One region of the Vibrio sp. 16 genome, then DNA from elsewhere that is predicted to be linked to it. Evidence: predicted binding sites of a transcription regulator. Region 1 holds the regulator's gene; each other region holds the start of a gene.
The links. The regulator PurR, encoded in region 1, represses purine synthesis genes. The targets are predictions, from matches to a motif close to TNANGNAAACGTTTNCNTNA.

Region 1 (7,540 bases):
ATTAGTTTGTGCTAATCTTCTGCTTCCAAGTTATTCCAGTAAGAAACTCTGAACGTCACTATGAACTCTGAAATGCTATTTCACAAAACATTTGAACACCCAACAAGCAATGAGTGGGTGGTTTTTGTGCATGGAGCCGGAGGCAGTTCGTCTATTTGGTTCAAGCAAATCAAAGCGTACAAGCAGCACTTTAATTTGTTGCTCATAGACCTAAGAGGGCACGGGCGATCAAATCAGCTACTAAAGGAGATCATGGCGAACCGCTACACGTTTAAGGCGGTCACGCAAGACATTCTCCAAGTTCTGGATCACCTCAAGATTCGATCAGCACACTTCGTTGGGATGTCTTTAGGAACGATCATCGTAAGAAATATCGCAGAGCTTGCCTCGGAGCGTGTGAAATCCATGGTGCTGGGTGGGGCAGTAACACGCCTGAACACGCGTTCACAAGTGTTGGTGCGTCTCGGTAACTTATGTAAACACATCGTGCCTTATATGTGGTTATACAGCTTATTTGCTTATATTGTGATGCCACAGCGGACACAGAAAGAATCACGTCACCTGTTTATCCGCGAAGCCAAAAAACTGTGTCAGAAAGAGTTTAAGCGCTGGTTTATACTCACGGCAGAAGTAAACCCATTAATGAAGTATTTCAAAGATAGAGAATTGCCAATTCCGACGCTGTATCTAATGGGAGAGCGAGACTACATGTTTATTAAGCCAGTGAAAGAGATGGTTGCCGTTCACCAGCAGAGTCAATTGCTTGAGATTCCTGATTGTGGACATGTGTGTAATGTAGAGCGTCCGGAAGAGTTCAATCAGCATTCGATTGCCTTTATACAACAGCAAATTAAGGCGACTTAATCTGCTGCGGTGCCGCATTGCCAGCAAACCCCAAATTGTGATTCGTTGACTTCTCCACATTGACTGCAGTGCCAGTCGCTACCATTTTGCGTTGTCCTAAATTGGTCGATGATCTCATTCGCCTGATTGCGCTTATTTGGTTCTAAAAGCCAAACATAAGGCTCGCTGTTTTCACCGAATGGGATTTCTCCCTGCAACCCGAATATCCCTTCACCACGAACTTCACAGCTGATGTCTTGAGACTTTAGAAGCTCACAGACAATGTGAGCTTCTGGAGGATTACTCGCTGAGTAGATTTTCATGACGCCGAGCCATTCTGTGCGGATGGCGATGACTTAATTTTATTCATGACCCATTTCGCAATGACAGGGAAAAGACCCAGTAAAGCAAATGACGCTAAGACGGAAGGCGAGACAATGCCTGAAAGGCTCTCAATTTGCGCTAACTGAGTACCCGCGTTTAAGTAAACGGCTGTGCCGGGTAACATACCTAGTTGGCTGACAAAATAGAATCGAGTTACCGAAATAGGCGTTAATCCCATGAGTAAATTAATAAGGAAGAAGGGGAAGACAGGAATCAACCTTAGTGAGAATAGATAAAACGCCCCATCACGTTCTACACCTTGGTTAATCGCACTCAGCTTATCGCCAAACTTTCCTTGCACCCAGTCTCGCAATAGGAAACGGCTGCTTAAAAAGGCGAGCGTTGCACCAATGGTGCTGGCAAAAGAGACCAACAGCAAACTTGTCCAAAACCCAAAGAGCGCAGCGCCCAAAAGCGTAACAACGGCTGCTCCAGGAATGGAGAACGCGGTTATGGCGACGTAGGCGAAAAAGTAAGTCAATGCGGCGAAGACGAAGTTTTCGCTGATGTAATCTGAGAGTGCAAGCTGCTGTGCTTTCGCGTTTTCGAGCGTCAGGTATTGCCCAAAGTTCATCGCCAGAAAGGCGATAAGCGCAACTAAGACTATCCCCAAGATCAATTTTTTATTCATAATCGCGTCCTTTAATACTCTTCGCAAGGATAACTCTGACCCTATAGTTACATACTTAAGTTAGTATAGGGAATGATTGATATAGACAATAAGAACGAGAGCGAGAAGAAAATATTTCCTTAGAGACTAAAAAAGCCAGCAAGTGCTGGCTTTTTCATCGATTGATTGAGCTAGTTGCTCAATTTATTCAGTAGTTCTTGTCTTCGGCTTTGCGGTATAACAGACCAATGTGTGCCCCTGATTGCTCCCTCTAGTGCCCACAGCAGTTCAACGCTCACTTCTGCTGAGTGTGTCGATTGAATCGCCTTGTACGCTTTAACAGCGCCCGCTTCTTCTAAAGATTCGACATCGTCAATCCCGGCTTTCTTTAGCATTCTTTCCGTTGCCAAGCGCAGGTTGGGTAGGTCTTTCAAGCGATTTGGTTTCGCTTTCGATTGTACTTTTTTCTCTTCTTTTGCTGCGATCAGCGCTTGTCTTGCCAATGCCAGTGTTTTTTCATTGTCTGAGGAAATGTCATCGCTCAAAGCAAAATATTTAGTCACAACGGGAAAACCACGTTTTTTGTAGACGTAGGGTTCCAAAGAAAGGGCATTGCACTGTTTGATTAACTGAGCATCCGCTCTTACATGAAGCTTATCGTTGACCACTAAAGCAAACATCGTCTCATCTGCGAATATGCCGAAGCCGCCAAACATTGAACGAGACTTAATTTGACCAAGTTGCTCAAATAGTCTCATTGAGTCTTTAAGTATTGGTTTATCCATGCTGTATTTTCTCGGTGTATATGTATACGCCACCAATTCAGGTCCGAGAGATTAGCAAAATAATGCAGAAATTTTGTCAGTAAGGTGTCATACAAGAAAACACTTCGTAAAATCTCGACGAATTCCATGTCTGCTCATACTCAGTATTGAGACGCGTCCAGTTTACGAGAAAGCTTAATGTACTAGTTTTGCATTTTTGCCATCGGCAACCCCGCTACCTTGTATAAGTATACTTAAGGCCGGAGGCTTTGCGTCCCATCCTTTCGAAATGGTTTGCCCTGTTCGTGGCATTGATCGAACAAGTTAAGAATAAATAATATTTGAGGTAAGTATCACACTTGTAGTGAGTAAATGTGATCTTAGTTCAGTAATTTGGCGGGTTATATGCGCCTGACTGATAATTAATCAAAGAGTCAGGCGCTGAGTGATGATGTTATTTGTTGAGGTTGCGCACGGTACAGCGCTCGACAATTTCAGGGTGCATCTCAAACACTCGCTTGTCGTGTTCTTTGTCCTTGATACGCTCTAACAAAATTTCGAACGCGTTCTTACCGACACGTCGTTTCGGTTGGTGAACAGTCGTGAGCGGTGGAGAGAAGTATTCCGCTAACTCGATGTTGTCGTAACCAATAATGGACATATCTTCTGGAATGCGGATACCTTTTTGTTGTAGGCGGCTCATTAGACCCAGTGCCATCGTATCGTTGAAGCAGAAAACGGCACTCGGGCGTTTATCCATTGCAACAATCTTGTCTGCGGCTAGGACTGCAGTGTCACATTCAAAGTTACCTTCAAGGATCCAGTCTTCATCAACTGCCAAGTTCGCTTCGTTCATTGCTCGCTTGAAGCCTGCGATACGCTCCTGACATGCTGCTTTTTCGAAGTGCCCGCTCAAACAAGCAATATCTTTGTGGCCACGCTCAATCAGGTATTTAGTCGCTAGATAGCCGCCTTCTTCTGAGTTGTCGATGATTTCTGAGTTGTCGATGATTTTGTCAGCTTGTGAGCTTTCAGGGCCCCAGTCCATGACCACTTTAGGAATGTCTTTATGACGGTCAAGCATTTCGCTGAGTTCTTCTGTGAGGTCAGAACACATGACCAAGATGCCGTCTACGCGCTTTTCTGCAAGCATGCGGATATAGTCGCGTTGCTTCTCATAGATGCCGCCGGTATTACACAAAATCAGCGTGTAACCTTGGCGGTAACAGTAACTCTCAACACCATCAATAACTTCTGAAAAGAAGAGGTTTGTTGATTGAGTCACCAGCATGCCAATCGTGCGTGTTGTATTACACTTTAAGCTTCGAGCAACGGCACTAGGCGCATAGTTCAGCTCTGTTACTGCTTCCATGACCTTTTCTTGGGTCGCTTCGGCAACAAAACGCGTTTTATTAATTACGTGAGATACAGTAGTTGTTGATACGCCGGCTAAGCGCGCTACGTCTTTTATGGTGGCCATAAGGTTTTGTCCTGTCGATGACTGCCACGAAACAATATTCCTAAGTGTAGGATAATCTGGCAGAAAGTATCAGAAACACAAAAACCGCTTATAATTAGCGGTTTGTATTTAATTCGTTCATTTTTATCGTTTGCGGTCACGATTCTAGACCGCAAACAAACTAAGCGCAAATAAAAAGGTTTTTGTTCCCTGCTCGTGGTCACAAAAGCTCGTATTTATTCGCCTTTTAGGTAGCGAGAGTCAAGTTCCATAAACGCAACCATTAACATCACAATGGCAGAGTAGAATCCGAAATCATCTAAAGCTTTGCACTTAGCGGCGAACTTTGGCACCCAATTAAGTAGTGCGTGGCTGATGAACTTGTCTTGCTCTTCAAGTGCGTTTTCCATTTCAACATCACTTTCAAGTTCATTCGAGCGAATAATCAGATTACCAAGGAAGTCGAGTTCAATCGCGATATGATCCGCAGGTTCATTTAGGTTTTCATCAACTTGGACGCCATGCTTTTGCATTAGTGCTTCCATTTCTCTCGCCGGCTCATCGTTAAGCAGTCCGCTTTTGCCTACATACATCGACGCATATGGAAGGGCAGAGTCTCTGTCTGATTTAAGGAATAAGTCACAAAAATCTGCGGCTAATTCAAGCTGCGCGTCTTCACGGTCCATAAGTCGATTTAGTGCATCAACTAAGTTGTCGACAGAAGGTTTTAGATCTGGGTTGTCGCCAAGCCCAGAGAGAAACGAACGAATCTCGGCTGAATGGTATTGGTCTAACGCCTCTTGAGTGAGCTCTTTCGCCAATAAGCTCGATAGCCACCAATAGATTTCTGCGCGTTTTTCATTGAATGATTTAATTTCTTGCATTAGGTCAGGCTCCTAAAATAACTGCGCTTAGTGTACCCAATAAAGATGAACAGCGATAATGTCAGCTGTATAGAATTGAGTCTAAAAATGGAAAAATATGAACAGATGACCTAGGTTTGTCTTGAATCAAGAAAAAATCATCTTTCTTGGTTTTAAAGTAACAAATACTAGAAATGTTACTGTTTATGAATAGAATACTCGTTAGAACGATGACCAATGTAAATAAGTGGTGTAAATGAGCTATCACGTATTAGTTGTAGAAGATGACGCAGTAACTCGCAGCAAGCTAGTTGGTTACTTTCAGAATGAAGGTTACCACGTAAGCGAAGCCGAAAGTGGCGAGCAAATGCGTGATTCACTACAAAACAATGCGATAGATTTAGTGATGTTGGATATTAATCTTCCTGGAGAGGATGGTTTGATGCTAACACGCGAACTTCGCAGTCAGTCAGACATTGGGATTATCCTGGTTACAGGACGCACGGATAGCATTGATAAGATTGTCGGTCTAGAAATGGGCGCCGACGATTATGTCACAAAACCATTTGAGCTAAGAGAGTTGTTAGTTCGTGTCAAAAATTTGCTGTGGCGTATTTCGGCGGCGCGCAATTCATCAGGCACGGTCGATGCAGACAAACAAGATGGCAACATAGTACGCTTTGGTGAGTGGACATTTGATGTTCAACGACGAGCATTAAGTCGTGCTGGTGAACCAGTTAAGTTGACTAAAGCTGAGTATGAACTGCTTGTTGCGCTGTCGTCTTACCCAAATCAAGTATTGAGCCGTGAGCGCATTTTGAACATGATTAGCCATCGCGTGGATGCACCAAACGATCGTACGATCGATGTTCTCATTCGTCGCATGCGCGCTAAGATGGAATTTGATCCTAAGAACCCTCAAATTTTTGTGACGGTTCACGGTGAAGGCTACATGTTTGCTGGGGACTAACCCTTGAATTGAGTAAAAAACCGAGGCATGTGCCTCGGTTTTTTTGTTTTATAGTTGGCTTTCTGGAGCTTCGATGACGTGTTGTTCCTCATACTCCGACGCCCAATCTCTGAGCTTTTGCCACAAGATTCCTAGTGTCTCATGCCAGTAGCGTTCGGTTTGCTCTAGGTAGACTGCCTTGGGTGTGTACTTAGACCAAGGCTCAGTAACGTTATCGTGAGCTAAGTAGTTTGTTGGTGCAGGGTAGGGTTTTAAGCCCGCCGAGTGAAACTCGTTTAATGCCCGTTTCATGTGGCTCGCGGAAGTCACCACGACCATTTTCTTGTGTTTCACAAAGGCGGCAGCTTGTCGTGCTTCTTCCCATGTGTCTTTTGCCGTCTCAAGCAAAATAATATCAGATTTAGACACGCCGAGAGCGAGCGCCACTTTGGCCATCATGCGAGCATTGCTTATGTCTGATCCTCCCGAATAACCCGACAATATGAGCTTCGAACCAGGATAAATACGCATAACACGAATGCCTTCAGCAAGGCGCATCAAACCTGTACGGCTCAACTCGGACGTTGGTGGGATTTTGTCATCCACCACATGGCCGCTGCCTAGTACCATCACGTAATCAATCGACTCGTCAACGGGAAAGAACGCAGAATATTGACGCTCAAGTGGCATCAATAGCCGCGAGGAGACTGGCTGAAACGCAATAAGGAACATACCAATAAAAGAGAAAAGAACGATAAAACAGCCGGTCTTTTGATTTCGAGTGAACATGATCAACATCAAGCCCAATAGGCCGATGATAAGCATTGCCGGTAGCGGCATCAGAAGAGAAGAGACCACTTTTTTCAGCTCAAACATACTAAATAGTCCGAAAAAACATCAGTTGATTATTTTTTAAGAGAAACCCTCTTTATTCCTGCTTTTCTTGTGACAGAATAGCAGCACGATTGGACATGATACCCTAAGCTGCTGTGACTGAAGACCGTAATTTCGACGATATTGCCCACAAATTTGCAAAAAATATTTACGGCTCCGATAAAGGAGAGATTCGCCAAGTCATTGTTTGGGAAGACTTAGAGCAACTACTCTCTTCTATTGACGGTGACAAACGTGCATTAACGATATTGGATGCAGGTGGTGGATTAGCGCAAATGTCGCAAAAGCTTGCCAAACTCGGACACCAAGTCGCGTTATGTGATCTATCTTCGGAAATGCTGCAACTGGCGAAACAGGATATTGAAAAAAATAACTTGCTTGAGCAGTATCGCTTGATTCATTCTCCAGTCCAAGAAATTGGTCAACATCTCGATAGTCCAGTTGATATGGTGATGTTCCATGCGGTGATGGAGTGGTTAGTCGACCCGAAAACGGCGCTAGAAAAAGTACTAGAGCAAGTGAAATCTGATGGTGCGGCATCCATCATGTTCTACAACCATCACGGCTTGGTCTACAAAAATGTTGTATGTGGCAATATTCCTCATGTTCTTGAGGGCATGCCACATCGGAAACGATTTAAATTACAGCCACAGAAAGGCTTAAAACCAGAAGACGTCTACCAATGGATAGAAGATGCTGGGTTTGAAATCTGTGGCAAATCTGGAATTCGTTGTTTTAGTGATTACATAGGGAATATGGAATACACAGGGGATT
Region 2 (7,540 bases), 1.0 Mb from region 1:
TACGGAGCAAACATCTCGGCAAGCAGTTGCGCTTTAGCAAAGGTTCGGTTGGTAACAACAAGTTCAGCGGGCTGCTGATCTAATAGTGGCTTAATGACGCCACGCGCGGCACCACCTGCACCAATAAGTAAAATACGCGCTCCTTTTAAAGGCGCTTGATATTGAAGTAAGTCTTGCACTAGCCCTTCACCATCGGTGTTGTCACCAATAATCTCACCATCATCGAGCTTCTTTAGCGTATTCACCGCCCCAGCCAACTGAGCACGCTCTGTCAGTCGATTGGCAAAGCGATAAGCATCTTCCTTAAATGGAACCGTGACATTGCAGCCTTTACCACCTTGAGCAAAAAACTCAGACGCCGCTTGTTGAAACGCGTCCTTATTTGGGCTTTCTGCAGTATAGATCAATGACTGATTGGTTTGACGAGCAAATAGGGTATGAATAAAAGGCGATTTACTTTGAGAGATGGGATTACCAAAAACGGCGTAACGATCTATTTGCTGAGTCATTTCCTTTACCTGCAGAACTAAAAAAGGGCCAATGCGAAACATTGACCCTATCACTATCTATATATTGAAGAAAGTCTTACCACTCTCTTGGTTTGAGGTAATGATCGTATAGTTCAGCTTCTGCAGAACCCGGCTCAACTTGGTAAGCATATTCCCAGCGCGCTAACGGTGGCATCGACATCAAGATAGATTCTGTGCGCCCACCGCTCTGAAGGCCAAATAGAGTGCCACGGTCAAACACTAGGTTAAATTCAACGTAACGACCTCGGCGATATAGTTGGAACTGACGTTCACGCTCGCCGTATTCTGTTTCTTTGCGACGCTCTACAATCGGTAGGTAGGCATCTGTATAACCTTGGCCAACCGCTTTGATGTACTCAAAGCACTTATCAAACTCCCAATGATTAAGATCATCAAAGAACAAGCCACCGACGCCTCTGGTTTCATCACGGTGTGGCAGGTAAAAGTATTTATCACACCACGCTTTATGCTCAGAGTAGACTTCACTGCCAAATGGCGCGCACACTTCTTTCGCAGTGTTGTGCCAATATTGCGCGTCTTCTTCAAAAGGATAAAACGGTGTTAGGTCAAAGCCCCCACCAAACCACCAAATTGGCTCTTCGCCCTCTTTTTCGGCAATAAAGAAACGAACGTTAGCGTGAGAAGTTGGGACATAAGGGTTGTTCGGGTGCATAACTAAAGACACCCCCATCGCTTCAAAGCGTCGACCAGCTAACTCAGGTCGGTGAGCCGTTGCTGAAGCCGGCATTTCTTTTCCTTGCACATGAGAAAAGTTCACGCCGCCTTGCTCAAACACTGCGCCTTCTTTCATCACGCGAGTTCGACCACCACCACCTAACTTCTCACCAGGTTCGCGATGCCATGCATCTTCAACAAATTCTGCCTGACCGTCTGCTGCTTCTAACTTCTGACAGATCGAGTCTTGCAGTTCCATTAAGAATTGCTTTACCGCTTGTTTATCAATTGCCGACATCTTTCTTCCTTTGCAAGGTTAGCCTTGTCTTAATACTTGTGACGTTTTCGCATCACGAATCTCACTAGGCTTTTCTCTTCCACCCGTTTCACCTTCCAAAACAGCCACCAGCTTATCGCCTAGCTGCTGATAGACTTGTTCTGTGGTCATACATGGCGGTTCACCGGTTAGGTTCGCGCTGGTAGAGGTTAACGGCTTTCCAAACGCATTACACATCTTTTGTACCAAAGGATGATCCGTTACACGCACTGCAATAGAATCGAATTGGCCAGAAACCCAGTTGGACACTTTATCGCTGCAAGGCATTATCCAAGTGACTGGACCTGGCCAAGTTTGATGGACTTGCTCAAGCTGCTGCGCAGTCAATTGTGATTCATCAATGTAGGGCAGCAGCTGCTCATAGCTTGCAGCAATCAAAATCAACCCTTTTTCGACAGGGCGCTGCTTGAGCTCTAGTAGTTTTTGAATAGCTTCTGGGTTATCCGGATCACACCCGACACCAAATACGCCCTCTGTAGGGTAGGCAATCACTTCACCATCATTTAAAGCGTTGAGCGCTCGATCAAAATTATCCACGAATACTTCCTGTTCAATCTTTGTTTTTGATAAGTGTACAAACAATCACAACCAGTGACTAAAGCTATTTATTTATAAATTGTATCAATCTGATTTCAACGCCGGCGCAAACGTTTGCTTAAGAGTAAAATCCCCGTATAATGCGCACAAATTGAATGCTCACCTATTACGCGCAGCTTTAAGGAGTTCGAGATGAAAGTCGGTATCATCATGGGTTCAAAATCAGATTGGCCAACAATGAAACTAGCAGCAGAAATGCTAGACAGATTCGGAGTTGAGTACGAAACAAAAGTCGTCTCTGCACACCGCACTCCTCAACTTCTCGCTGATTACGCGACTAGCGCGAAAGAACGTGGCCTTAAAGTGATCATCGCCGGCGCCGGCGGCGCTGCTCACTTACCTGGCATGGCAGCGGCGTTTACGTCTTTGCCTGTTCTTGGTGTTCCTGTTCAGTCACGAGCATTGAGTGGCTTAGATTCTCTCTATTCTATTGTTCAAATGCCAAAAGGGATTGCGGTAGGCACGCTAGCCATCGGTGAAGCTGGCGCAGCAAACGCAGGTATACTAGCGGCACAAATCCTTGGTACGCATGACGAAGAAGTGATGGCTAAGGTTGAAGCGTTCCGCAGTGAACAGACTGAAACTGTATTAGCTAACCCAAATCCGGCAGAGGACTAATACTATGCATGTGTTAGTGCTAGGTGCCGGTCAACTGGCTCGTATGATGTCATTGGCAGGCGCACCTCTTAACATCGAGATCTCTGCGTACGATGTGGGGAGCAAAAATATCGTTCATCCGCTAACCCAAATGGTGACTGGCCATGGTTTAGAGAATGCGATTGCGCAAGCTGACGTCATCACTGCTGAGTTTGAGCATATCCCTCATGACATTCTTGCGGTGTGTGAGCAAAGTGGCAAGTTCTTACCATCAACACAGGCCATTAAAGCTGGTGGTGACCGCCGCATCGAGAAGCAGTTACTCGATGATGCTGGCGTACGCAATGCAAAATACTACGTCATCAACTCCCGTGAAGACTTTGATCATGCAATCCATCACGTAGGCATTCCTATGGTGCTTAAAAGCGCTTTGGGCGGATACGACGGAAAGGGCCAGTGGCGCTTAAGAGATGCAGATCAAGCAGATGCAATCTGGGCTGAAATGGCAGAATGCATTGCCGCGACAGAAACCCAAGCGATTGTCGCTGAAGAGTTTGTCCCGTTTAATCGTGAAGTCTCTCTGGTTGGTGCCCGTGGCAAAGATGGCAACGTGGCGGTTTACCCTCTAGCGGAGAACGTTCATACCAATGGTGTCCTGACACTGTCTACCGCTATTGCAGACACAGATCTACAAGAACAAGCGAAGAACATGTTCACTGCGGTTGCCAACAGCCTCGACTACGTGGGCGTGTTAGCCCTCGAGTTCTTTGATGTAGATGGCACTTTACTCGTCAATGAAATCGCACCGCGCGTTCACAACTCTGGTCACTGGACTCAACAAGGCGCGGAAACGTGTCAGTTTGAGAACCACCTGCGCGCCGTTTGTGGCATGCCACTGGGGTCAACCAAGCTGATCCGATCCACATCGATGATCAACATTTTGGGTGAAGATACGTTACCAGAAGCTGTGATCGCGATGGATGGTTGCCATGTGCATTGGTACGGAAAAGAGAAACGCGAAGGCCGTAAAATGGGCCACATCAATGTGTGTGGTGATTACAATGGCGAACTGCAACGCAAATTATGTGCGCTCGCCGATGTCCTAGACAAGAAGGCTTTTCCAGCCGTACATAATTTCGCAGAGAACTTCACTGAGTAATCTTAATAACCAGTAAACAAAAACGGCGCTCTAGGCGCCGTTTTGCTATTTGTTCTCTTGGGTGTGATGACATTTACGATTAGCACACTGTAATCGGTCCCCACTGGCTAGCTTTTTCTCAATCAGTAATGGAAAACCACACTTCTCGCACTGCCCAGCGACTGGAGGCAGGTTAACCGCAAACTTGCATTTAGGGTAGTTATCACAGGCATAGAATAACTTACCAAAGCGTGTTTTGCGCTCAACTAGATGGCCTTTGTGACATTCCGGGCAAGTTAAATGCGGTGACTCTGGCTCTTCTTCAGGTTGATCCTGAGACTCAATATGGTGGCACTGCGGATAATGGCTACAACCAATAAACATACCGTAACGCCCTTGGCGAAGGACCAACTCGTTGCCACATTCTGGGCAAGGCACACCAAGCTCTTTGATGATATGCCCATCATTTTGATGTAATGGTTTAATGTAATCGCAGGTTGGATACAGGGTACAGCCAAGAAATGGGCCATGCTTGCCATGGCGAAGCTGAAGCTCGCCATCGCGCTGCTCGGATTGGCATTTCGGGCACGCTTGATGCTCTAATGCGTGTTCATGAGCTGAAAACAGCTGCTGATCTATTTTACTGTTTTTGGTCACTTGGAAAGCTCGTTAATGTAGAACACCTTGTTCTTTGGTGTATAACAGCTCTTCCATAAGCGTATAAGCGTTTTCATTGCCTGGTACATTGAACAGCACCATCAATACAATCCACTTGAGATCATCCAGCTCAAACTCATCCGTCTCGAGGCCCATAATGCGGTCAATCACCATTTCACGCGTTTCCGTTGTCAACACGTTCACTTGTTCAAGGAAAGTAATGAAACCGCGGCACTCTAGACTCAAACGCTCACACTCTTTGGTGGTGTAAATACGTGTCGAGGTCGATGTACTGCACACAGAAATCGCTGAGTGGGCCTCGCTTTGCTGCAGAGCGGCTAACTCTTCCAGCCAGACAAGGGCTTTATAGATGTCATTTTGATGAAAGCCTGCACGAAGCAACTCTTCTTCAAGCTCATCTTGATTGACTTGTAACTCTGCATCGCTATGGATGTAAGTCTCGAACAGATACATTAGGATATCCATCATCATAGCTCGCCCCTCCCCTTTCGAATATAGCCACCGGAAACTGCAACAACATGCCCTGAGAGCTCAAGCTCTAAGAGCTGCATCATGACTTCTTGAACAGGTATATTGGTCCTGCTTGCAAGAATATCAACTGGTGTAGCCCTACTTCCTACGTTAGCTAACAGCTGAGGAAATGGCAATTCTTCTTTGCTATCTTCTAGAGGAAAAATTTCCTGCTGAACTGCACCGATACCTTGATCAGACCAGCGAACCAGTGTCTCGATTTCAGCGACAATATCTTCGACATTCTGAACCAAGCAAGCACCTTGCTTTATCAATAGGTTACAGCCACGACCTTGAGTGTGGTGAATAGAGCTTGGAATCGCAAACACGTCTCTACCTTGCTCCGCGGCATAACGCGCGGTAATCAAAGAACCGCTTTTTTCTGCTGCTTCAATCACCAGCACTCCTGCCGATAAGCCACTAATAATTCTATTTCTGCGAGGAAAATGATCCGCCTTCGGTTTTGCCAGTGGGTGAAATTCGGAAATCAATGCTCCACTTTGGCATATTCTTTCAGCCAACTGACGATGGCGAGCAGGATATACTGAGTCCAACCCACTCCCCAGTACCGCTACTGTTTTCCCTCCCCCCTGCAAGGCACCATCATGCGCATAGCCATCAACTCCCAAAGCCAGACCACTGGTAATTACCAGTCCATGTTCAACAAGTGATTGAGCAAAACGGCGGGCACAGTTCAAGCCATCGATACTGGCATTGCGACTGCCAACCATGGCCAGTTGAGGGTGAGATAAACAAGAAACATCACCTTCAACAAATAGTATTGCTGGAGCGGTGCCTGTTTGTTTCAATAGTGGAGGGTAGGCTGAGTCTCGCAACGTCAATATCGCCCGCTGCGAGCAAGCATCTAGCCAATTGAAGCAATCGACAATGTCTTTCTCAGCGCGATGCTTTAAGTACTCAATTTGCTGCGTGCTAAAACCTACCGATTGAAGCTCTGAAACGCTTAATTGAGCAATACTTTCAGGGCTCTCGATTGCTGTTAGCTTAGCAAATGTTTTGGGGCCAACGCGCGGGGTAAAATAGAGAGCTAGCCAAGCTGCTAAAGCTTCTCGATTCATTATTCCAAAGTGTCTAACGGTGACCGAAGTAACGTTTGCTGACTGATAGGCTGAGCGCTTTGCGTTACCAATGCCAAACTAAAATGTTCGTACGGGCGAATCACCATTAAATGGCCAATGAAGGTATCTGGCAGGTGTTTACCATCCTCAATCTTCGCACCCGGAGAATAGAGTTCAAACATGGAACCTTGGCGCAGTTGGTCTATGTCACCTCGGTCGATAACCACAACTTGGTTTTGCCCCACATAATGACTGCCCTCCAGCGAGCCTAACAAGTTCGCCACACTCTGCGAAGGAGAAGGCGCAGGGTAAAAGGTCGTAGATAGCGAATCAGTAACACCTTCAATCACTGGTAGTGCGATGTCATCTGCCAGAATCTCTTGGTTCTGGACACTAATTTCCAAACCACTAAAGCCTTGCCCTTGCGAGTTCAACGTCGCCTTAGCTATCTGTTTAAGCGCCGTCATTTTGTGCGTGTCGCGCTGGTATTCATCAAGCGGTCGGTAGATCACCCAGTCTGAGTGATTGTGCTCCCCCGTGATGTAAATGAGTTTGTGGTTTGTTAAATATTGATCGCCATCGCTCGAGCCAAGCACGCGAGCGCTTGTCGATAACTCTTCCCCTGTCAGTAGGCGATCCGACTCTAAATAAGGCAAGACTAAGGATTCATTGATGGTAGGCAGCGCCTTTTTATCCAAAACACGGACTTTAGGGCTCAGTTTCACCATCGGCTTCAAGCTCAGTACTGGCTGCCCATTGTGCCAAACTAAACTGAGTTTATCGCCTGGGTAAATAAGGTGGGGGTTATCGATCTCTGGGTTGACCTGCCACAATCGTGGCCACAACCATGGGCTATCTAAATAGAGCGCCGAAATATCCCATAAGGTATCCCCTTTCACCACGGTATAGGTCGTAGGCGCACCCTTTTTTACGGTGAGAACTTCTTCCTGTGCAAAAACGAAATGTGAGGCACAAAAAGACAACAATGCCACAAGCGAAAACCCGAACCGTACTGACATAACCGTTCATCCCTGAGAGTAAAAAGTGGTGGTGATTAGAATCGCGAGAACTGCCTATAAACGCGTCAAAAACGCAATGATGCTGTCATTTGGTCTACAAAATGTCTAGAATTGAGCCATCAAGGATTATCCTGATTCGGCACAGTTCAACATTTCGAGTGTATATGTCTGTATTACAAGTATTAACATTCCCAGATGATCGCCTTCGCACCGTCGCAAAGCCGGTTGAAGCCGTGACTCCTGAGATTCAAAAATTCGTTGATGACATGATTGAAACCATGTACGACGAAGAAGGTATTGGCTTGGCAGCAACCCAAGTTGATTTCCACCAACGCATTGTTGTTATCGATATTTCTGAGACTCGTGACGAGCCAATGGTT
Region 3 (7,540 bases), 310 kb from region 1:
GAGTGCCGGGGTGGTAGAGCAATGCGGAGCTCACAAGCTTGTCTTGACTCCACGTACGTCGGTTAAGCAAAAGGCAGGGTTCATTTGATCCTAACTTTAACGCAGAGCGAACGTGGTCGTCGGCGACAATCGCTTCAACGGTATGCTCGATAGCACTGAGTGGGCAGTTTTGCGATAAGTATTGATTGGGTGTGACTTCGGTAAAGTCTTGCTCGAGATACCCTGGAGCGTAAGCAGCATTGACCCAACGTAGTTCATATTGAATGGGAGATTTATCTTCAAAGTGAATGATTTCACTGTAAAAAACAGCCGTCCCTAACATAACGCCGAGTTTAGTCGCGATGGTTTCGTCAGCTTGGAGCACGGTTTGAGTCACCACTTTGCTTGAGTAGGATTTACCCCTATGAGCGACTTCTTCTGCAATATTTCGGATATCGAGCAAAGGTGATTCCGCTTTATCTTCGTTGCTACAGACAAACGTACCTAGGCGAGGTCTGCGCTGTAACTTTCCTTCAGCTACGAGATCCCGAATTGCTTTATTTACCGTCATCCGACTGACATTAAACTGTTTGGTCAATTCGATTTCAGTGGTAATTCGGTGCCCGATTGGCCACTGACCAGACTCAATTTTATCGTTAATGTACTTTTTGATTTGAAGATAAAGCGGGGAGTTACTCATTGGATGACATCGCTGTATACTTATTGACTATACAAATGGTTATACATTTGAATTGATATTGCAAGTCGCACTGCTAAAGCCTTGATGGTAATCCTCATTAAAAAGTGAGAAAGCCTATGTGTTTTCAGGAAAATAGTCGATAAAGGGCTTGCTTAGTTGTAGCTGTCCACGTTAAATCAATGCAAACAACGACAATCATAAGGAAAGAAGATGTTTGGTAAGTTGAAAGCATCCTTGGGTATCGGAGCTGCAAAAGTCGATACCGTTTTAGAAAGTATGTCAGTATTTCAAGGTGAAACCCTTAAAGGGACAGTTCACATTCAAGGTGGTGACGTCGAGCAGCAAATTGATGCCATCAATTTAAAGCTGTGTACGGAAGTAAAAGTGGAAAGTGATGATAGTGTGAGCTACCAAGACTTCATCATCGGCAAGCTGCAAGCCGTTCAGCCTTTCACCATTCAGCCTGGTGAAAACAAGCAAGTTCCATTTGAATTGAAATTAGATGATGAGACGCCAATTACGGCGCTTAATGCATTAAAAAATCAGTGTCACGTCTGGGTAGAAACCACGCTTGATATCGATTTTGCGATTGACCCGAAAGATCGTGATTTTGTTGAAGTGAAACCACTCCCTGTGGCAGCGAAAGTGATTGGCTTGATTGAGCAAGCCGGCTTTTCGATGGTAAAAGCAGACGTTGAAAAAGGGCACTTACGTGGTAGTAATTTCTCTTCGAAGTCTGGCTGCTACCAAGAGATTGAGTTTCGAAACAATGGCTTCATCAATAAGAAAGAGATCGAACTGTCGTTTATTTTAGATGGTCGTGTCATGCACTGTTTAGCAGAGGTCGACCGCTCACTCAGCATGAGAGGCGATCAGTATGTCTCTTTCACACTGGCGTTAGATGCGAGTGACGCTGAAATCAGTTCGGCAGTGAATCGAGTGCTCTCAGTCTAATTGAGCACTAAACAATACATTAAGAGCCCTCATTTGAGGGCTCTTTTGATAATGACTATGCAGCGCTGAGGTGTGTGGTGAGGTATGGTTGCCAAGCATGTTGATAAAGCGCTTTAGATTGACTGCGCATCGATTTGATTTGTGCGACCTCAAACTCGCTAAACTCACGGCGCTCTGATGCCGCTTTACGTTCTATTTTCTGAATTTTCTCGTACAGATCATGCTCTGGACCGCTTTTCACATCGGCAATGGCTTTCAAATGGACCTGAACTTCCGCAATCAGCTTAGTTTTTGGAAGCTGAACCAGAAGATTCAAATCACGATAACCCGATGCCGCTGGATTTTTGAAGCGGTTTTTCACCTTAACAATGGTGGTTTCGCGATTAAGTACCTCGTACGCAGACATCAGGCTTTCAATGTCGTCTGCAACGATGGTCGCGCGAGCTAAATCGGTAATGCGTTCAGTTTGGCCGTCTAGCTCATAGGCGATCTTTTCTTTTGCACGTTCAGCGGATTTTACGCCTGCGAAATAAGCGTCTGTGGATGTGAGTAGTGCAGTACTTTTACAGATGGTTTCAAGTTCAGCTTGAGCTTGGTGTGCTTTGCTATAAAGGATATCGAAGTCTGAGTAGGGTTGAAGTGGTGTAGAAGCGATCGGTTTAATACCGTAAAGGCCGCTTAAATTATGCTTGAATGCTTTTGAACAGACTTCATTTTGATTCGCTGGACGGTTTTCCTCACTGCCAGGTGCTGGTGGTACAGCAGCAAAAGCAGGCGCTCGGCTGAGCATTAAAAGCATTAGGGCCGTGGTACGTAGGAAAAGGCTCATTCACTCTCCTTAGAGTCGTTGCTTAGGAAAAAGGTGTCGAAAAAGGTTTCAATCACTAAGCTTGACGATTCTACATTTCATATCTTGGGGCTAAAGCTCCGATTCCAATAGCGATTTTTGCTTCTCTATCCAATCTTTGAACTCTGTCCCATTTCTTTGGAGTGAACAATTTGGATTAAGTTCATCACCAAGATGTAACCAAGTATAAAGGGCGTAGCTGAACCTAATCTGAACGTAAATTTGAGATTCGGATTGTCAATAGATAGGGCTTTCGCTAGGCTAAGCGCAAGTGAAGTCAGTGACAGAGAATAACAATGAAAGACCCAGAATTTTGGCATTCTAAGTGGGCGGCCAATCAAATTGGATTCCACCTAGAAGATGTTAACCCGCTGCTTATCGAGTATTGGAAGCATACAAACCCAACGCATGACTCGAAAGTGTTTGTTCCCTTGTGTGGTAAGTCGGAAGATCTTGTTTGGCTAGCGACAAAACACGCCGACGTACAAGGTGTTGAGCTAAGCAATATTGCGGTACGCGCTTTTTTTGCTGAACACTTCTATACACCAATGGTGATGCCAGTTAATGGTCAACACGAGCTGTTTCAGTTTGATGAGCTCTCGATCTATGTGGGAGATTTTTTCACGGCGCCGATTCAGCCGGTTGATATCGTTTATGATCGCGCCTCTCTTGTCGCGTTGCCACAAGAAATGCGTGGCGAGTACGCTGAGCGCATTAAATCATTGTTAAACCCAGGTGGAAGAATGCTGTTGGTGACACTTGAGTACGAGCAATCTCTGATGGCGGGGCCTCCGTTTTCGGTACCGGAGCAAGAAGTAAGAAGCTTGTATGAAGGCTACAAAATTACAGAGCTACATCGTAATGATGAGGCGGACATGCCACCGAAACTTTCAAAAATTGAAGGGGCACGAATGATCGAAGTGGTGTATTTGATAGAGTCTTAAATGAAAAGAGCGTTTGGGAAACCAAACGCTCTTTTCGATCGCGATTAGTAAATCACTTTTACTTGTGCAGCGCTAGTGACGGCATCTTCGATGGCTTGCTCAATGGAGTCACGACGAGTAATTGCGACACCTAAGCGGCGGCGTCCATCAATATCTGGCTTACCAAAAAGGCGAACTTGGGTTTGAGGTGCGGCGAGTGCTTGCTCTAAACCTTCGAAACGAATGTTTTGTGATGTACCTTGGCCAAGAACCACCGCTGATGCCGCTGGGCCAAATTGTGTAATGCCAGCAATTGGCATACCTGTAAAGGCGCGCACATGCAGCGCGAATTCAGAGCTGTCTTGCGACATCAAGGTGACGAGACCTGTGTCGTGTGGACGAGGGGAGACTTCATTGAAAATAACGGTGTCACCCTTGATGAAAAGTTCTACACCAAAAATGCCATAGCCGCCCAATGCGTTGACCACTTTTCCTGCGGCGTCTTGAGCGGCGGCCAGAGCTGCATCTGACATTGCTTGTGGCTGCCACGATTCGCGGTAGTCACCATCTTCTTGGCGGTGACCAATCGGAGCGCAGAAGTGCACACCGTCAACCGCGCGTACAGTAAGTAGCGTAATTTCATAATCGAAATCGATAAAGCCTTCAACGATTACGCGCCCAGCCCCCGTGCGACCACCTTCTTGAGCGTAATCCCACGCTTTTTGGACATCATCAGCAGACTTAATCACACTTTGCCCTTTACCTGATGAGCTCATTACAGGTTTGCACACGCATGGAATACCCACGGCTTCGATGGCGGCAGTAAAGTCTTGGTAGTTGTCAGCAAAGCGGTAAGGAGAGGTTGTCAGATCCAGTTCCTCTGCGGCTAAACGGCGGATTCCTTCACGGTTCATGGTCAGTTTCGTCGCGTTCGCAGTTGGGACAACATTAAGTCCTTTCGCTTCAAGCTCGACTAACTTATCGGTTGCGATAGCTTCGATTTCAGGCACAACGAAATCCGGCTGTTCTTTTTCGATGATCGCCTCGAGAGCCTCTCCATCAAGCATATCCAAGGTGTAGCTGCGATGAGCGACTTGCATCGCCGGTGCATTTTCGTAGCGATCACAGGCAATCACTTCAAGCCCGAGGCGTTGGCACTCGATTGCGACCTCTTTTCCAAGTTCACCAGACCCAAGCAGTAGAACGCGTGTTGCGTTTTGACGTGTAGCCGTACCAAACATAGATAACCCTTATTATTCAGAGGAGAATGAAATTGTAGGCGATCATACGTATCCCGAACCAAAAAGCAAACGTTTGCTTTGACTGCGAATAAGATAATGGGTGCATGTACTGTAAATTGGCTTTAAAATGCCGCGCAATAGTATGATTTGTAACTAATAATTACTTAATATTATTGATTGTCTTGTAGTTTATGTCGATTGAGATGAGGAAATTGTTTCGATTACGATTATAATGATATCAATATAGAAGCCGTGTGAATCATAAGTCAACAGAGCGCCAACTCACTGAAATTTCGTCGAAATCTTGTTTCAAGTTTTCCCCAGACGTAAAGGTGATAAAAACAAATGCTCGGGATATAAAAAGAACAGATGCAGTACGACCCAAAACAATCCATCAAGATACCGATTGATACGCTGACGGTGGGCATGTTTGTTACCGCCATTGAAGACAGTAAACGCGTCAACCTTGCTAATGCAGGGCGAGTACCTACTCAACAAGCAATTCGTCAATTGGTGAAAAATGGCGTTAAGTATGCTTGGGTAGATCAAAGTCTGTCGGTAAAGGGCAGTGTATTTAAACCAGTAAGCGATCAGCCAGAGGTGGAGCCAGAAGGTGCGCCCCCCGCACCGACAAAACGTAAGAAAATGAGCCGCTTTTCCCAACAGAAAAAAGCCTCAAAGATTATCCGCGAAGCGAAAGGTTTAGCGCAAAAAATTCTTAATCAGACGTTTGAAGGCAAGTCTATTCATGTAGATGAGCTAGATGGCTGGGCGGATGATTTGATTGAGTCCGTGCTGATCGATTCTGATGCGCTTCACTGCGTTTCTGCGTTAAGAAGTAAAGATGAGTACTTACTGGAACACTCGGTCAACGTTGCGACCTTATTGGTCTCATTTGGTAAGCATCTAAACTTGCCCAAAGAGACGTTAAAACAGATGGCGATCGGTGGCATTATCCATGATGTTGGCAAAATCAAAGTCGACGACAAAGTGCTCCATAAACCCGCACGCTTAACGCCAGAAGAGTTTGAGCATATGAAGCTGCATCAGGTCTATGCGGGTGAAATCATCAGTACCGTTACTGGGCTGAGTGATATTGCTCGTGACGTATGCTTGATGCACCACGAGAAATTGGATGGGACAGGGTACCCGGGAGGTTTGACTGCTGAGCAGATGCCAACTCATGGGCGTATGAGCTGTATTGTTGATATATATGACGCTCTAACCGCGGATCGCTGTTACAAAAAGGGGATGAGCTCCGCAGAGGCGTTTAAGATTTTGCTTAGCCTTACACCATTTCACCTAGACCGAGACTTGGTCTATAAATTCATCAACTGTATTGGTGTATACCCAGTTGGTGCTTTGGTTGAACTGAGTGATGGTCGGGTCGGCATTGTATGGACTTCCAATGCGGCGGAACCACTGAAACCTGAGGTCAAGTGTTTCTACTCTCGAAAGTACAAGCGTTTCATTGATGTGTCATACGTTGATGTAAAACACAGTAAAGTAACCATCGAACGAGCGATTGCCCCTAGCAGCTTAGAAGTGGATCCGACACCGTTCTTTGACGTTTAGGTAAGTGGCAAAGTGAAACAAAAGGCGCTCATTGAGCGCCTTTTGTATTTTATATCGCTAAGTAGGCGACCGGAATATCGGGATTGATTGCTTCCAGTGTTGCCTGTGTATCCGCAAGGTGACTGATGGTACCGTCGGCCATTTCCGCCAGTGCTGCAGACTCTATATTTTGTAAAGATTTACCATCTAGAAGTAGCTGAATCATCGCCACTTGCAGTGGTGGTAAGCTTGGGTTAAACGCCGCATTTTCAGCGTATGCACCTAAGTAAACTTCACCGCTATCGAGTTTAAGACACACGCCACTTAAGTTCTTAGTGTAAGGGGCGTGGCTGCGGTTAAGTGCCTCGACGGCTTTGTTAACCATTTCATCGGTTTCATTCGTATGCTTGCCATGGTCAACGCTAGACATGAGTCCAGACTCGATACCAAGATCGGAAGGACCAAACGACTCCGGTAGATACTCTTGCAAGGTCATTTCATCACGCTGTGGTAGCTGCACCACTAACTTATCTGCGGTGGTCAATTCATTCATAAACTGACGACAGTGGCCACAAGGGCTAAAGTTAATCGTAATGTCTGAAATACCTTGTTCCCCTTTCATCCATGCGTGGCTAATGGCTGACTGCTCTGCGTGAACGGTTTGGCCGAGTTGTGCGCCGAGGATTTCGACGTTCGCGCCAAAGTATAAGCGTCCTGACAAACCGCGTACGATCGCGCCTACATAAAAATTTGAGATAGGAGCATAGGAATAAGCGGCAGCAAAAGGAAGCAGCGCGACGCGAAGTTCGTCATCTTCTAGCCCTGAAATGGACAGAAGCTCTGAAAATTGCTGAGGGGAAAGCGTTGCGTCAAAGTCATCAGCTAACAGAATGGGTGATAGGTATTCTGCGATTTGGCTTGGCGCATCAGATAGCGCTTTTTCAATGCGGCTTCTCATGGTGAATCCTTGTGTATACGTTAATTGATATCTTTGGCACGGGCGTCTTTACAGTACAGACATGCCTTGATACTGGTATTTCATTTTATGCGAAGAGTAAAACATTACTGAGATTTAAATCACATTAATCTGTGTAACGAATTTATTGTTTACATAATTAGAGTGAGGTCACACATGGTATCGATTACATAAGGGAGAGAAGTGAGGTCGGTCGAGCTGCGACTGAACAGCTCGACCAAACGTCGCAAAAGTGAGTTAGGCAGCAAGCCAAACGGCAAATGCGAAGAAAGAAGGGGCAAGGATAGACGTAATCACACCACAAACCACTAAGGCGAGAGAGCTAAATGCAGCGTCTTGACCATCTTTTTCAGCGCAGGTTGCGGT

Region 2: the regulator PurR is predicted to act here: its motif matches at 2,182-2,201, upstream of purE (5-(carboxyamino)imidazole ribonucleotide mutase).
Region 3: the regulator PurR is predicted to act here: its motif matches at 4,706-4,725, upstream of purT (formate-dependent phosphoribosylglycinamide formyltransferase).

What each region holds. Positions count from the first base shown of each region.
Region 1 is NZ_OY808997.1:485,730-493,269, forward strand. It holds gene U9J37_RS02195 (alpha/beta fold hydrolase) at 61-864, shown strand; gene U9J37_RS02200 (putative signal transducing protein) at 861-1,166, opposite strand; gene U9J37_RS02205 (TVP38/TMEM64 family protein) at 1,163-1,858, opposite strand; gene U9J37_RS02210 (TfoX/Sxy family DNA transformation protein) at 2,029-2,622, opposite strand; cyclic di-GMP riboswitch class I at 2,824-2,910, opposite strand; gene purR (HTH-type transcriptional repressor PurR) at 3,056-4,081, opposite strand; gene torD (molecular chaperone TorD) at 4,297-4,944, opposite strand; gene torR (two-component system response regulator TorR) at 5,180-5,893, shown strand; gene elyC (envelope biogenesis factor ElyC) at 5,942-6,748, opposite strand; gene cmoM (tRNA uridine 5-oxyacetic acid(34) methyltransferase CmoM) at 6,862-7,540, shown strand, end outside.
Region 2 is NZ_OY808997.1:2,549,257-2,556,796, reverse strand. It holds gene aroE (shikimate dehydrogenase) at 1-509, opposite strand, end outside; gene hemF (oxygen-dependent coproporphyrinogen oxidase) at 586-1,503, opposite strand; gene U9J37_RS11700 (L-threonylcarbamoyladenylate synthase type 1 TsaC) at 1,522-2,079, opposite strand; gene purE (5-(carboxyamino)imidazole ribonucleotide mutase) at 2,272-2,757, shown strand; gene U9J37_RS11690 (5-(carboxyamino)imidazole ribonucleotide synthase) at 2,762-3,895, shown strand; gene U9J37_RS11685 (DNA topoisomerase family protein) at 3,941-4,531, opposite strand; gene U9J37_RS11680 (DUF494 family protein) at 4,544-5,023, opposite strand; gene dprA (DNA-processing protein DprA) at 5,020-6,141, opposite strand; gene U9J37_RS11670 (LysM peptidoglycan-binding domain-containing protein) at 6,141-7,160, opposite strand; gene def (peptide deformylase) at 7,325-7,540, shown strand, end outside.
Region 3 is NZ_OY808997.1:795,946-803,485, forward strand. It holds gene hutC (histidine utilization transcriptional repressor HutC) at 1-679, opposite strand, end outside; gene U9J37_RS03595 (sporulation protein) at 890-1,633, shown strand; gene U9J37_RS03600 (RelA/SpoT-related domain-containing protein) at 1,689-2,462, opposite strand; gene U9J37_RS03605 (thiopurine S-methyltransferase) at 2,777-3,424, shown strand; gene purT (formate-dependent phosphoribosylglycinamide formyltransferase) at 3,469-4,644, opposite strand; gene U9J37_RS03615 (cyclic di-GMP phosphodiesterase) at 5,014-6,219, shown strand; gene cdd (cytidine deaminase) at 6,269-7,156, opposite strand; gene U9J37_RS03625 (CidB/LrgB family autolysis modulator) at 7,412-7,540, opposite strand, start outside.